Regions from separate parts of the Ruegeria sp. AF8 genome, predicted to be linked through region 3. Evidence: riboswitches for the same ligand, from Rfam matches in the RefSeq annotation. Region 3 holds a riboswitch; each other region holds the start of a gene.
The links. A riboswitch is a leader RNA that binds a small molecule or an ion and turns the genes downstream of it on or off. The one in region 3 is predicted to bind cobalamin.

Region 1 (4,684 bases), on a different contig from region 3:
CCGGCCCCGGCGATCCGGAGCTTTTGACGCTCAAGGCAGTGGATCGTCTGGGCAAGGCCGACGCGGTGCTTTTTGATGATCTGAGCAGCGGCCCGATCTTGACCCATGCACGCGAAGACGCCGATCTGGTCGGTGTGGGCAAACGCGCGGGCCGCCCATCGCCCAAACAGGATCATGTCAGCCGCTTGCTGGTGGATTATGCCCGGACCGGACAGCGCGTGGTGCGGCTGAAATCGGGCGATGGTGGCCTGTTCGGACGGCTCGAGGAAGAACTGCTCGCCCTGCGCGACGCCGGGATCGAGTACGAGATCATCCCCGGCATCCCCTCGGCGGTTGCCGCGGCGGCGGCAGCGGGCATTCCGCTGACCCGGCGGCTGACCGCGCGGCGGGTGCAGTTCGTCACCGGACACGATGTCAGCGGCAAGCTGCCCCAGGATTTGAACCTGCCCGCGCTGGCCGATCCCGGCGCCACCAGCGTCGTTTTCATGGGCAAGCGCACCTTTCCGCTGCTGGTCGAGGCGCTGAACGCTCATGGCCTGCCATTGGACACCCCGGCGCTGATGGCGGAATCGGTCTCGACTCCCGAACAAACCCTGCACCGCTCGACGATAGGCGGGCTGGCCAACAAACTGTCGGCAGAAATCGGCACCGCCCCGGCCCTGATTCTGTATGGCCCATTGGCGGAGTTCGGGGATGTATGAACTGAACCTGATCGGCATCGGTACTGGCAACCCCTATCATGTCACCTTTCAAGGCGCACAGGCGATCCGGGCGGCGGATCTGATCCTCATTCCCCGCAAGGGCGAGAACAAGGCCGACCTCGCCGGACTGCGCGAAAAGATCATCACACAGATCACCAATACGCAGCCACGAATTGCCTATTTCGACATCCCCAAACGGCGCACCGATGAGGGATATCTGCGCGGCGTGGACGAATGGCACGACGCCATTGCCCTGCGCTGGCACGAGGCGATTGCCGCCCACCCCGATGCCCGCCATGTGGCGCTGCTGATCTGGGGCGATCCGTCACTGTATGACAGCTCGCTGCGAATCGCCTCACGGCTGAAACCGCAACCGGCCACGCGGGTGATTCCCGGCATCACCGCACTGCAGGCGCTGACGGCGGCGCATGCCATTCCGGTCAACGATATCGGCGCGCCCTACATTGTCACCACCGGCCGCCGCATCCGTGAAGAAGGCTGGCCGGACGGCGCCGGTAAGGTCGCGGTCATGCTGGATGGCGAATGCTCGTTCCAATGCCTCGAGATGAAGAATTTCGATATCTGGTGGGGCGCTTATGTCGGCATGAAGGAAGAGCTTCTGATCAGCGGCCCGCTGGCCGAAGTCGCGGACGAGATTCTGGAAACCCGCGCAACCGCGCGGGCCGATCACGGCTGGATCATGGACATCTATTTGCTGCGGAAGCGCGAAAATGAAAAAAATGGTCGCAATTGAGAATTGCGCCATCCGTTGCATAACGGCTAAATGAAAGAGTCTGGTCCTGCCGGAGCGTTCCGGTGCCAAGAGGGAATTTGGTGCGGCCACAGCTGTGGTCAAAGCCAAAGCCGCCCCCGCGACTGTAAGCGGTGAGCCTCTGTTCAACCAGCCACTCCCGGATTTGTCCGGGGGGAAGGCGAACAGAGGCGCTGACCCGCAAGCCAGGAGACCTGCCAGGCATGAAACGAAACACCGGCCGTCGGGTGCGGCGGCTCAGGAGGACTAAAATGACGACCAAAACGCTCAAGGCATCTGCTTCCGGTTCGGCCTTCCTTCCGGCTCTGTTTGCTGTTGTTCTGGGTCTGGGGATTATCACCCTGACCGGCCATGTACAGGCATCCGCCCTGCACGACGCCGCTCATGACGTGCGCCACGCAACTGGCTTTCCCTGCCACTGACCCATGTTCAGTCGCATTCTGACCAGCGCGTTGTTCGCTGGTGCTGCAGCAGGGCTGATTGCCGCCCTGCTGCAGCTTGTTTTTGTGCAGCCCGTCCTGCTTCATGCCGAACTCTACGAGTCCGGTGAACTGGTGCATTTCGGTGCCGACGCCGTTTCGGCACAACCGGAATTGCCCGGTTTCGATCTGATGCGCGATGGGCTGAGCATCATCTTCGCCATGCTGACCTATACGGGCTACGCCCTGGTCGTTGTGGCTCTGATGTCGGTTGCCGAACGCATGGGACACGAGGTCAACGCCCGAACCGGCATTTTGTGGGGGCTGGCGGGTTTCATCACCTTCCACTTTGCGCCGGGGCTGACCCTGGCTCCCGAAGTTCCGGGTGTGGCTTATACGGATATCACTGCCCGCCAAATTTGGTGGACGGGTACCGTTGCCGCCACCGGAGTCGCAATGTGGCTGATTGCGTTTGGCGGAAATGTCGTCAGCTACCTGATCGCCGCTGCGTTGCTGCTGGCGCCGCACCTGATTGGCGTAGCCGAGCCCGACAGTTTCACCGGCCCGGTCCCAACCGAACTGGGCGCCCTGTTTGCAGCCCGCGCATTTGGCGTCGGCATGGCGGCCTGGGTGCTTGTGGGGACATTCGCGGGATACTTCTGGCAAGCCGAAGGCAAACGCGCCGAAGCCAACGCGTAAGCGATTAATGAAACATCCCACCGGGCCATCGTGCCTGGCGGGAACATTCATGACAAAAGGAAACACATGTTCCGTTCTCTTGCTCTCTTCGGTATAGGTCTGATCTTTGGTGGCGGCGCCGGTTTCGTCACGGCGGCGGCTTATGGAGTCACGTTCGATGGTCACGACCATGGCGACCCCGCTCAACACGGCAGCGCCCAATCCCATGATCATGGCGCGGCCATCAACCTGCCTGCCGGTGCAGATGCCCCGGGCCTCGATGTGAAACTGATCAAAGATCCGATGGCCGGCTGGAACCTGCATGTCATGCCGAAAAACTTCCGCTTTTCGCCGGAAAACGCCTCGCTTGAGGATATTCCCGGCGAAGGCCATGCGCATGTCTATGTCAACGGCGTGAAGCTGGCCCGCCTCTATGGCGAGTGGATGCACATTGGCGAACTGCCCAAGGGCGAGGTCGAGGTCAAAGTGTCGCTCAACACCAACAGTCACAGCCAACTGACCGTGGAGGATGAGCCTGTAACCGCCTCGGTGACGGTTCAGGTCGACTGAAGCGCGGGCATCCGGGTCCGCAAACACAAGCGAAGTCGCCCGCAGGGCCGGGCGTCTTCGATCCAGCCCAGGGAACTGTCCAGATAGGTCCGGCAGGTTCCGGCAATATCGGCGGCATCCTGTGCGAGATCGAGACCGGAAAAGACATATGACGCCAACCCCTGCCCCTGCAAACCCACTGCGACCGGTTGCTCGCAGGCACTGAAACAGGCGTGCTCCGTCAGTTCGACCCGATCCGCAATCCCCGCCTTGTCCAGTGCAGCACTCACGGCTTGCCGCTCGGTCTCGCGGTCGCGTGTGCCCAGACAACTGGAACAGATCAGCAAACGGATGCGTTGTGCGGTCATGAGCGGGCCTTTTCCTGCGTCGGGCCGTTATTGCGGGTTTCGCCGTGTCGACGCAAGCACTGTATGGTTGACCGGACACGGGATTGTGACACCGGATATTTGCAAAATCTGCCATCACATGCCTGACAACGAACCGGAGCCGGAACGATGAAACGTCTGTGGACCGCCCTTAGCCTTGCCGCCTTGCCCGCATGGGCCGGTGATCTCGAACCCCGCGAAGGATGGCAGGTGCATCCGACGAACAAGACCTATGACGAGCTGGTCCAGGACACGGCGGTGGCAATCAAGGACAACGGACTGATCGTTGTGACGCAGGCCGGGCCGACCAAGGCGGCGGCGGCGCGCGGCATCACCATTCCGGGCAATCGCGTTATGGGCGCTTTCAACAACGACTATGCGGTCCGCGTTCTGGAAACTTCGACCGCGGCCATGATCGAAGCACCGATCCGTTTCTATGTGACCGAAAACGAGGACGGCAGTGCGACGCTGTCCTATAAGACACCCAGCCACGTCTTTGCGCCCTATCTGGATGAGGGCGGCGATGCGCTGACGGTCATCGCACAGGAACTGGACGAAAAGTTTCAATCCGTCGCGGAATCGGCGTCAAAATAGTCACACCGGCGTGAAGTCGCTTGCACCTTCCTGCGCACTCCGCAATCTGCCAGTCGTGAATGAACGGAGCGTTCGAGATGCAGGAAACCATGCCCCGCGCGGCGGATCTTTTGGCGAAACGGCTGTATGAGGCGGGCTGTCGTCACGCTTTCGGCATGCCGGGCGGCGAGGTTCTGACTCTGGTCGACGCCCTGGAACAGGCTGGTATCCGGTTCCATCTGGCCAAGCACGAAAATGCCGCCGGTTTCATGGCCGAAGGGGTTCATCACCGTGACGGCGCGCCTGCAATTCTGGTGGCCACGCTCGGCCCCGGCGCCATGAACGGCATCAACGTGGTCGCCAATGCGTTTCAGGATCGGGTTTCGATGATCGTGCTGACCGGCTGCGTCGACGCGGATGAGGCGCTGACCTATACCCATCAGGTGATGGACCACGGCCAAGTCTATCGCTCGATCACCAAGGGAACTTTCATGCTGACCCCGGACGGGGCCGATATCGTCGCCGACAAGGCGGTGTCGCTTGCAACGCAGGCCCGCCCCGGGCCGGTGCATATCGACGTGCCGATTTCGGTGGCCGACGCCCGCG
Region 2 (4,684 bases), on a different contig from region 3:
GCGGCAGCCGGGATGCTGGCGGACCGCGATTCTCTGACAAGTTCCGGGACCGCTGCCCGAACTCATGTCGAACGCCATTTTGATATCGAAGGCGAGGCAAAAGCGCTGGTCGAGGTGTATCAGGGCCTGCTGTCCGGGGGCTGAGACACCGCGCCACGCCTCAAATCAGCACCGGCAGGGCAAATACGGCGCCTATACCCCTTTCTTCTCGGACAAACGGTGCTATGAACGCGCGTCCTTAACTTTGGAGACGGAAAATGGGCTATCGCGTCGTCGTCGTCGGCGCCACGGGTAACGTGGGCCGCGAAATGCTGAACATCCTGGCCGAGCGCCAGTTCCCCGTGGACGAACTTGCCGCACTGGCAAGCCGCCGTTCGCTGGGCACCGAAGTCAGCTTTGGCGACAAGACACTCACCACCCAGGATCTGGCCACCTTTGACTTTACCGGCTGGGACATGGCGCTGTTCGCCGTGGGCTCGGCCGCGACCAAGGATTACGCACCCAAGGCGGCGGCGGCGGGCTGTGTGGTGATCGACAATTCGTCGCTCTATCGCTATGACCCCAAAATCCCGCTGATCGTGCCGGAAGTGAACCCGCAGGCGATCCACGACTACAAGAACAAGAACATCATCGCCAACCCCAACTGCTCGACCGCGCAGATGGTTGTCGCGCTGAAGCCGCTGCATGACCGCGCCAGGATCAAGCGCGTCGTGGTTTCGACCTATCAGTCGGTTTCCGGTGCCGGCAAAGAGGGGATGGACGAGCTGTGGGATCAGACCAAGGCCGTCTACAACCCGATCAACGAAGTTGAGCCGAAGAAGTTCCAGAAGCAGATCGCCTTCAACGTCATTCCGCATATCGACGTCTTCATGGAAGACGGTTCGACCAAGGAAGAGTGGAAGATGGTGGCCGAGACCAAGAAGATCGTGGACCCCAAGATCAAGGTCACCGCGACCTGTGTGCGGGTGCCGGTGTTCGTCGGCCATTCCGAGGCCGTGAACATCGAGTTCGAAGAGTTTCTGGACGAGGACGAGGCCCGCGACATCCTGCGCGAGGCGCCGGGCATCATGGTGATCGACAAGCGCGAGGCCGGTGGCTACGTCACGCCGGTGGAATGCGTCGGCGATTTCGCTACCTTCATCAGCCGCATCCGTCAGGATTCGACCATCGAGAACGGCCTGAACCTGTGGTGCGTCAGCGACAACCTGCGCAAGGGCGCGGCCCTGAACGCGGTGCAGATCGCCGAGCTTCTGGGCCGGGAAGTACTGAAAAAGGGTTGAAACCGGTTGGATGTGGAATTGCAGAAGGCGATACAATGTGTCGCCTTCTTTGCTATTGTTTACAGCCCGAAAAACCCACCGCTTCGAATCGATATGCTGGCCCACGTATAGCCAAAGAAGTTTGCAAAGATGATCCAGGCGAACCTCGGGTACCTTTTGTAGAAAATAATCGCTATGAACATGCCGCCGAATACGACGACGTGATACAGAAACGCGAACAGCAGCGCGGGCAGGAAATTCGATGCTGTTTCCGGGGTAAAGCTGGGATCGTTTATTGTTTTCGCCGCCAACCGCATGGCGAACCCTGTGACAACACAAATTGCACCTGAAACGATCCTATAGGTTGCGGTTATCCCCGGCTTGGTCCGACCTCTGTTTTGCCTTGTTCTTTCGACGTTCGCGTCCGAAACACGCGTGCCTTCAACGGCATGGCCATAACTATGACGAGCCATAACAAATCCCTCTTAAACAATCACAGGAAGAAATGCTAACGCGCGCCACAATGGCGCACAAGTTCTTGCCTCGACTGAAGCGGATCGAACCGTCCAAACTGGAGGAGCCTGTCAAGCGGCGTACGCAAGGCCAGGGAAAACGCGCCTCTTTTTCGTTGACTGCCCTGCATGGGTGTCTAGTGTCCGCCCACCTTTCGGTGCCCGCCTGTCGGGAGAATCGGGAACGCGGTGCAAACCCGCGACGTGCCCAACGCTGTAAGGGGGACTGTGCGGACATGAACCACTGGCCTTGGCCGGGAAGGGGTTCGCACGGGATGATCCCGAGTCAGAAGACCGGCCGAGAGGGATGGCGCGGTCCGCGTGGACGGCGGGCGGCGCGGGACCATCCAAGGGGACTCCGATGGCCACCATTCCAGAACCGGCGCTGCTGGCGCCCGATGCCTTTAACAAGGCGAGCCGCGAAGCGGTTTATCGTACTATCCTGACCCGCCGCGACACCCGAGGTGATTTCCTGCCTGACCCAATACCCGAGGACCGGCTGAGTCGTGTCCTGTTGGCGGCGCATCATGCGCCGTCTGTGGGTTACATGCAGCCCTGGGATTTCCTGATCCTGCGCGACCGCGGCACCCGAAAGCAGGTGCATGACCTTTTTGCCGAGGCCCATGCCGAGGCGGCGCTGATGTTCTCGGGCGAGCAGCGCGATACTTACCGAAAGCTGAAACTCGAAGGTATCCTTGAGGCGCCGTTCAACATCTGCATCACTTGCGACCGCAGCCGTGCCGGGCCGGTGGTGATCGGCCGCACCCATATTCCGATGATGGACATGTTCTCGTCGGTCTGTGCCGTGCAGAACTTCTGGCTTGCGGCGCGGGCCGAGGGGCTGGGCGTCGGCTGGGTTTCAATTCTTGACAATGACGCGCTGAAAGAACTCCTGAACCTGCCCACGGATGTCATACCTGTCGCGTATCTTTGCGTCGGGCTTGTTCGAGGATTTCACGACAGGCCTGAGTTGGAAAAGGCCGGCTGGCGTCCGCGCCTCGCCGTCGCGAACCATGTACACCATGATCAATGGGGGCAGACCGGCACCGATGCGGGGCTGACCGAACGCCTGTGCGCAGATCAGGCGTCGATTGCGGACGGGACATTTTTGTCACAACGGCTGGACTGACCGCAAAGGCATGTTCGGGCACCGGTGTACGGTGCCCGGAAAACTTCGTTCCCTGATATCTCAGACAGGTACGAACTTGCCTGCCGCAGGATCGTAGCACTGCAGCCCACCCGCGCCGATATCGGTCCACAGGCCGTGAATGCTAAGGCTTTTCTCCTGGACGGCAGAGGCCACGAACGGGAAGGTCATCAGATTTTCCAGCGACGCCACCACCGCCTGCTTTTCGAACTGCCGGGCCTGTTCGGTGCTGTCCTTGAGATCCGCCACCAGATCGTATTTCGGTTTCAGGATATCCATCCAGCGGCCGACAAAGCTTTCCTTGGCCTCAAGCTGTGGGGCCTGCCCCTTGCACATGTCGATGCAGCCCTGAACGCCGCCGCATTGCGAATGCCCCAGCACGATCAGGTGCGCCACCTTGAGCGCGGTGACCGCATATTCGATCGCCGCACTGGTACCGTGATGGTCGCCATCCGGCGCATAGGGCGGCACCAGGTTGGCGATGTTGCGGTGGATGAAGAATTCGCCCTGATCGGCCCCGAAGATCGAAGTGACATGCACCCGGCTGTCGCAACAGGAAATCACCATGGCGCGCGGATGCTGGCCTTCGCTGGCCAGCGTGCGGTACCAGGCCTCGTTCTCGGCATAGGTGGTGGCCTTCCAGCCGTGGTAGCGCTTGGTCAGGTAATTTGGCAGAGGTTTAGCGAATTCCATTCCTTTGATCCCCGAAGATTTCCGTGCTGCAGGGTGATCTAATCCGAATTGAAACAAAATTCGAGACATTATCTGCCTCCCCGGAAACCATTTGCGAACTACTGTGGCCTCAGGATGCCGTCGTGCCGTGGGGGTGCGAAATGATTGGGGTGAACGTGGTGGAAAAAGTGATCACACTCGTTCAGAGGGAGTCCGTGCGTCTGGATCCAGACCCTCTGGGCAATCTTTATGATCAACTGGGCGACTCGGGTGCCGAGGACGTGCTGTGCCGGGCCATCGAGGAGCTGGCCCTGCGTCTGTCGGGTTGTGAACGGATGTGGCGGCAGCGTGACTGGCCGGGTCTGCGCAGGGCCGCGCGTTCATTGGTGGCAATTGCCGAACAGGTCGGCATGACCGCGCTGGTCCGGGTCGCCGGCGATGTCACCGAAGCGGTGGATGCGGACGATCAGGTCGCCGCCAGCGCCACGCTGTTCCGGCTCATCCGGGTTGGAGAGCGGTCATTGACCGCGGTTTGGGATCAACGGAACCTTTCCGTCTGAAATGGCTTGCAGGTGGATCGGCGCGGAGTAGTCTGGGCCACGATTCAACGATGCGAGCCGCTCATGACCCTGTCCTTTGCCCCGCCTTCCGACGATGCCCTGCACCTGCATGTGATCGCACAGTCCGAGCTGGACACCTGGCTGGAGGCGCAGGACACCGAGATCCGCAGATGGGTCGCATCCAACGGCTTCACCGGGGCGTTGGGGCAGACGCTTCTGGTTCCGGGCGGCGAGGGCGCGGTCCGGTTCGTGCTGGCCGGATACGGCGACGCGGCCAAGCGGGCGCGCAAGCGTTTCCCGCTGGCCGCCGCCGCAGAAAAACTGCCCAAGGGCGACTATCGCATCGTATCGGGCCTCAAGAAAGAGGAGGCGGCCAACGAGGCGCTGGGATGGCTGCTGACCGGATATGCCTTTGACCGTTATAAGTCGCAATCTCCGGCCGGGGCCCTGCTGGTCGCGCCCGACGGTATCGACGCCCGCCGGATTGAGGCGATCGCGAATGCCGAAACCCTGATCCGCGATCTGATCAACACA
Region 3 (4,684 bases):
ATCTGCAGCAGAGACAGCAACGGGCGCGTTCGTCGCAACGCACCCGAGGACCCCGAGCTGGTTCAGATCTTCAAACCCGGGCATGGTGATACGCTGAAACGGATGCACCAGCCAGTCGGGCGGGTCGATCAGTCGATGCACAGCTATTTTTCCTTTTGCGCCGCAGACCGTGGCCTTGCACTGGTTGCAGCCGCGCAAATGGCGGCATTACGCCCGTTTCTGACTGGATTGCCCGAGGCGGCGCTGCCGATGCTGTCCGCCGTATCGCCGGCGAAATTCGGAGGCCGGGCCGGCCCAGGCAACTATACAGAGGTGCCGGCAGGCGCTGTGTCCATGCGCCATATTGCGGATCTGTGCGTTTTTCCCAACGAATTGCGCGCGGCTGTCGTGACCGGAGCGCAATTGCGGGAATGGCTGGAAATGTCGGCCTGCCTGTTCAATCAGGTTCCGGACGGAAGCCGGGATATCGATCTGATCGACCCGTCCCGCGCAGGCCACAATTTCGATGTCATTCATGGCGTTGAATACATGATCGATCTGACTTCACCACCTCGATTCCGCCCGGACGGCGGCCTGACGGACCTGACTCACCGGCGCATTCGTGACCTTGTCTGGAACGGCAGCCCCGTCGGTGACCGCCAGAGATTTGTCGTGGCCCTCAACAACTACCGGTTCAATGGCGGCGGTCATTTCTCTGCCCTGAGCGATGCGCGCGGCATCGACATCCCGCCTCTGCGCATTCAGCGCATCTTGAAGGATTATGTCGAGGGGCGCCTTCCAATCGACCCATTGCAGGCGACGGCGCACCCCTGGCGGTTCGCGGAGATGAACGAAACCTCGGTGATTCTGAAAACAGGCCCGGATGCCCTGCGCTATCTTGAAGAGCTTTCAGGCTTTGAACCGGTTCGGCTGGGCGTCGATCCGGGCGGATTCCTGTGCCTGCGCCTGTCCCTGTGACGGGTTGTCTTTGCCCGGCATCTCACCTATATCATCCGGCGAGAGGTTGGCGCGGGCGAGCGCCTCGCCAACCTGGTCAGGTCCGGAAGGAAGCAGCCACAACGAGTCCCGCTTGGGTCGATGTCCAACCTCTCACTATCCGAAAATCACCTGCAAACCGGTTCGGCCTAACCCGAGATGAGCGCGGGCCAGACTGCGGCATTTCTGCGTGCGAACGCCCCCAGATGCCCGACGTTCGTCAATCCGAATTCCTGCGGGGTCAATATGCGCCGGCGTGACCTGTTCCCGTAGACCTCCGCCAGTCGCCATACGCATTTCGGCGGGATCACGTGATCGTCGGAAAATGCGATTAAATCGACCGAGGCGCCACTTCTTTCCCAGTCCGGTCTCGGCAGCGTCTTTCCGGTTTCGGGCAGGTAACTATGCGCGGACGTGCACCACTTTCGCCATTGCCAATACACCTGCGGAGGCAGATCGGAGCCAAAGCCCGTCAGACGTCCCGGCAGATAACCCAAACTCTTGACGAGCAGAGGAACGTGTCCGAACCAGAACAGTCGGGCGAGCGCCTGATACGGCCAGGGATGATCGCGGTGCTGAACCAGCCCAGAACAGACACAGATCATCCGGTCGATCTGTTCAATTCCCGGCTGCAACGGGCCCAGCATCCCGCCAACCGAATGCCCGATGACCCACAGTTTCGCATCCGGAAACCGTTGCCGCATTTCGGCCGTGGCCGCCGGCATGTCGACCAGCGCCCAATCGGCCATCGACGTCGTGGATTTTTTCAGGCGGCCAACCTTGGAATTGCCGAAATCCCGATAGTCGTAAGTCAGGCAGGCCATGCCGTGTTCTCCGGCCAGCCATCTGGCGAAATGCCGGTAATAGTCTTTTGGAACGCCTGTCGCGCCGTTGATCACAACGGCAACCGAAGGCGCCTCTGTCGTGCGATAGAGGCGGGCGGCCAGCATGCGCGTTCCCGAGCGGAACTGAAATTCCTCGACCAGTACCGCATCCTGAGCATCCAACATAGCGCCATTCCTCGATGATCTAGACCAATCGGTCTACACATCCCCCTCTGGACCAATCGGTCCAATGATGTCAATAATCCCCGCAAATGACCGTACGTCCCTTGCCGACAAAAGAACGTCTGATACGCGCCGCCGCCAACCTGTTCCAGCGGTCGGGTTATCACGGTGTCGGCCTGTCCGAGGTTCTGATGGCGGCTGATGCGCCAAAGGGTTCACTTTACCACCATTTCCCGAATGGAAAGGCCGACCTGGCGCTTGCGGCGGCGACATGGGCGTCTGACGCGATGCTCGGGCTTATCGCCGATTCTTTTGAACCGGCGGAAAGTTTCGAGTCCGGCGCCGAAACCCTGTGCCACAAAATCGCGAAACTTTTTGACAAATCGGGGCAGTGGAACACCTGTCCCATCTCGGCCACCCTGTTCGAAGGGCCCGACAATACAAGGTTCCGCAACCACGCTTATCATCTGTACGAAGGCTGGATTTCCGAAGTTGCGCATCACGCAAAGCGGCTTGGCGTGGCAGAGCCCGGCGTTGCGGCAGATACGCTTTTCGTTTTGCTTCAGGGCGGATGGCAACTGGCGCGGGCAAGGCAGTCATCGGATATCCTGCGTGCCTTGCCGGGCCGACTGCACCCGTCGCCGGGCTCCCCGCGCAAAGATCCCCGGCGCGACGCAGCAAGGGCGCTTGCGAAATGGAAATCTCCTTGACCCGGTCCCGCCCGCCCGCTAGCGATTGAGCGATGGTTTCCGGTCGTGAGCACGGCCGGGATGAAAAGGGAACACGGTGCGGTTCAATTTCGAACCCAAGCCGCGACTGCCCCCGCAACTGTAGGCGGAGAGCACAGCCGAAACACCACTGGCCCATGGGCCGGGAAGGTCGGCCAAGCGACAACCCGCAAGTCAGGAGACCTGCCATCGGAACTGAAACTCGAATTCGGGCGGGGTGTCCGGGCTGGGTTTGACGGCAGCCCGCTGTCTATCCCGTCCATCGCCCTCGTCCACGGCGCGGAGGGCGCAATATGATCTGGAAAACCGACAACCACCTGTTCACGGCAACCCTGTGTCAGAAAACCGGGGAACCCTGCCCCGCATTGGCGCAGATGGCGACAAAGCTGACGCAGGCGATATCGGCGTCAAAATCCGTCACCGAAGACACCTTCGAAATCGACGGAAAATGCGAACTTGGACATTGCGCCGCCGGGTGCGACGCCAGTTTTCGCGCCGATCACACCCGCATCCGAATTTTCTGCGGTGTCGATGCTGACGCCGATGTCGAGCGGCTGAACCGGATCGCGGATGCGCTTTTGAACCCGACTGCGACCGCCTTTCCTTCGGGTTGGGTCAAAACGATGCCCTGCGCGCTTTTGGAGGCGCTTCCCGTCCAACGCAGAACGTCAGAGGCGCCGCACCACGCAGCTTTGTAACCGGATAGCCAAGGCCGCAGTTGGAACCGCAAGCCGGCCTCAGGGCCGGTGCGACACCCTTTGCCCTTTCAGCGCCCAATCCATTTGTGGCTCGGTTTCCACCGCGCAGGGGCGAATTGCGCGCAAGCGCGTCAGCGCATCTGCCGGCTTTTCGCCACATTCCACCATCAGTCTCAGCGCCGCCATCCCTGATCGCCCGCAGCCGCCACGGCAATGGATTAGCACCCGTCCGCCACCAGCCAGAGCCTGTCGGGCCGACGCGCTGGCCACAGCCCATTTCTCCTCGATGCTGCGGGACGGTATCCCGAAATCCTCGACCGGCAGATGCGACCACCGGCAGGCCCGGCCCTGAATGTCCAATCCGAAATGACGCGCCCCATCCTGAATCATCTCGACTTCGGTTGTCATCGAGATCGCAAGGCCCGGTTTCCAGTCGGCAATCGTATCAAGATCGTCAACATAGGTTCCGCCCCGGCCCGGCATCTGGCAAATTGCCAGAGTTCCCCCGCCCACCTGCAGGCCATAGATCACCAGTTGCGACACGATCAGTTCCCCCCCCACAACCAGCGCACTCAGATCCGGAATTCCCAATCGATACTCAGGTGTTTTACCCCGGCTTGTCTGCAATCCAAACCAAAATCGATGCGGCCGCTGTGGACGTGGGCATCGCGGCGCACTACGCTGCGTTTTCAAGACGAATCCGGCAGAGCAGACATGACCGACACCGCACCCGCCCCCTATCAGGTCCTTGCCCGCAAATATCGCCCTGAAACCTTTGCCGATCTGGTCGGTCAGGATGCGATGGTGCGCACGCTGAAAAACGCGTTCGAAGCGGACCGGATCGCGCAGGCATTCATCATGACCGGTATCCGGGGGACAGGAAAAACCACGACCGCGCGGATCATCGCCAAAGGCATGAATTGCATCGGTTCGGATGGAAATGGCGGGCCGACCACCGACCCTTGCGGCAAGTGCGAACATTGCGTCGCCATCATGGAAGGCCGCCATGTCGATGTGATGGAAATGGATGCCGCCAGCCGCACCGGTGTGAACGATATCCGCGAGATCATCGACAGCGTCCGCTACCGCGCCGCCAGCGCGCGCTACAAGATTTACATCATCGACGAGGTTCACATGCTGTCGACCAGCGCCTTCAACGCGCTGCTCAAGACGCTGGAAGAACCGCCCGAACATGTAAAGTTCATCTTCGCCACCACCGAGATTCGCAAGGTCCCGGTCACCGTTCTGTCCCGCTGTCAGCGGTTCGATCTGCGTC

Region 1: it holds a riboswitch for cobalamin, as region 3 does, so the genes downstream of both, ACR0AO_RS18670 (CbtB domain-containing protein) here and ACR0AO_RS08635 (hypothetical protein) in region 3, are expected to answer to the same signal.
Region 2: it holds a riboswitch for cobalamin, as region 3 does, so the genes downstream of both, bluB (5,6-dimethylbenzimidazole synthase) here and ACR0AO_RS08635 (hypothetical protein) in region 3, are expected to answer to the same signal.

The regions. Positions count from the first base shown of each region.
Region 1 is NZ_JBQFYW010000014.1:52,068-56,751, forward strand. Features, by position in the region: gene cobA (uroporphyrinogen-III C-methyltransferase) at 1-701, shown strand, start outside; gene cobF (precorrin-6A synthase (deacetylating)) at 694-1,455, shown strand; cobalamin riboswitch at 1,480-1,689, shown strand; gene ACR0AO_RS18670 (CbtB domain-containing protein) at 1,725-1,895, shown strand; gene ACR0AO_RS18675 (CbtA family protein) at 1,899-2,591, shown strand; gene ACR0AO_RS18680 (hypothetical protein) at 2,658-3,140, shown strand; gene ACR0AO_RS18685 (DUF1636 family protein) at 3,128-3,487, opposite strand; gene ACR0AO_RS18690 (DUF302 domain-containing protein) at 3,635-4,099, shown strand; gene ACR0AO_RS18695 (thiamine pyrophosphate-binding protein) at 4,177-4,684, shown strand, end outside.
Region 2 is NZ_JBQFYW010000004.1:264,460-269,143, reverse strand. Features, by position in the region: gene ACR0AO_RS10195 (glycosyltransferase family 4 protein) at 1-144, shown strand, start outside; gene ACR0AO_RS10190 (aspartate-semialdehyde dehydrogenase) at 258-1,280, shown strand; gene ACR0AO_RS10185 (hypothetical protein) at 1,340-1,732, opposite strand; cobalamin riboswitch at 1,911-2,088, shown strand; gene bluB (5,6-dimethylbenzimidazole synthase) at 2,133-2,900, shown strand; gene ACR0AO_RS10175 (carbonic anhydrase) at 2,961-3,611, opposite strand; gene ACR0AO_RS10170 (hypothetical protein) at 3,761-4,150, shown strand; gene ACR0AO_RS10165 (leucyl aminopeptidase family protein) at 4,214-4,684, shown strand, end outside.
Region 3 is NZ_JBQFYW010000003.1:280,817-285,500, reverse strand. Features, by position in the region: gene ACR0AO_RS08655 (bifunctional 2',3'-cyclic-nucleotide 2'-phosphodiesterase/3'-nucleotidase) at 1-957, shown strand, start outside; RNA gene ffs (signal recognition particle sRNA small type) at 997-1,095, shown strand; gene ACR0AO_RS08645 (alpha/beta hydrolase family protein) at 1,125-1,985, opposite strand; gene ACR0AO_RS08640 (TetR/AcrR family transcriptional regulator) at 2,072-2,692, shown strand; cobalamin riboswitch at 2,709-2,915, shown strand; gene ACR0AO_RS08635 (hypothetical protein) at 3,004-3,408, shown strand; gene ACR0AO_RS08630 (protein-tyrosine phosphatase family protein) at 3,448-3,891, opposite strand; gene ACR0AO_RS08625 (DNA polymerase III subunit gamma/tau) at 4,123-4,684, shown strand, end outside.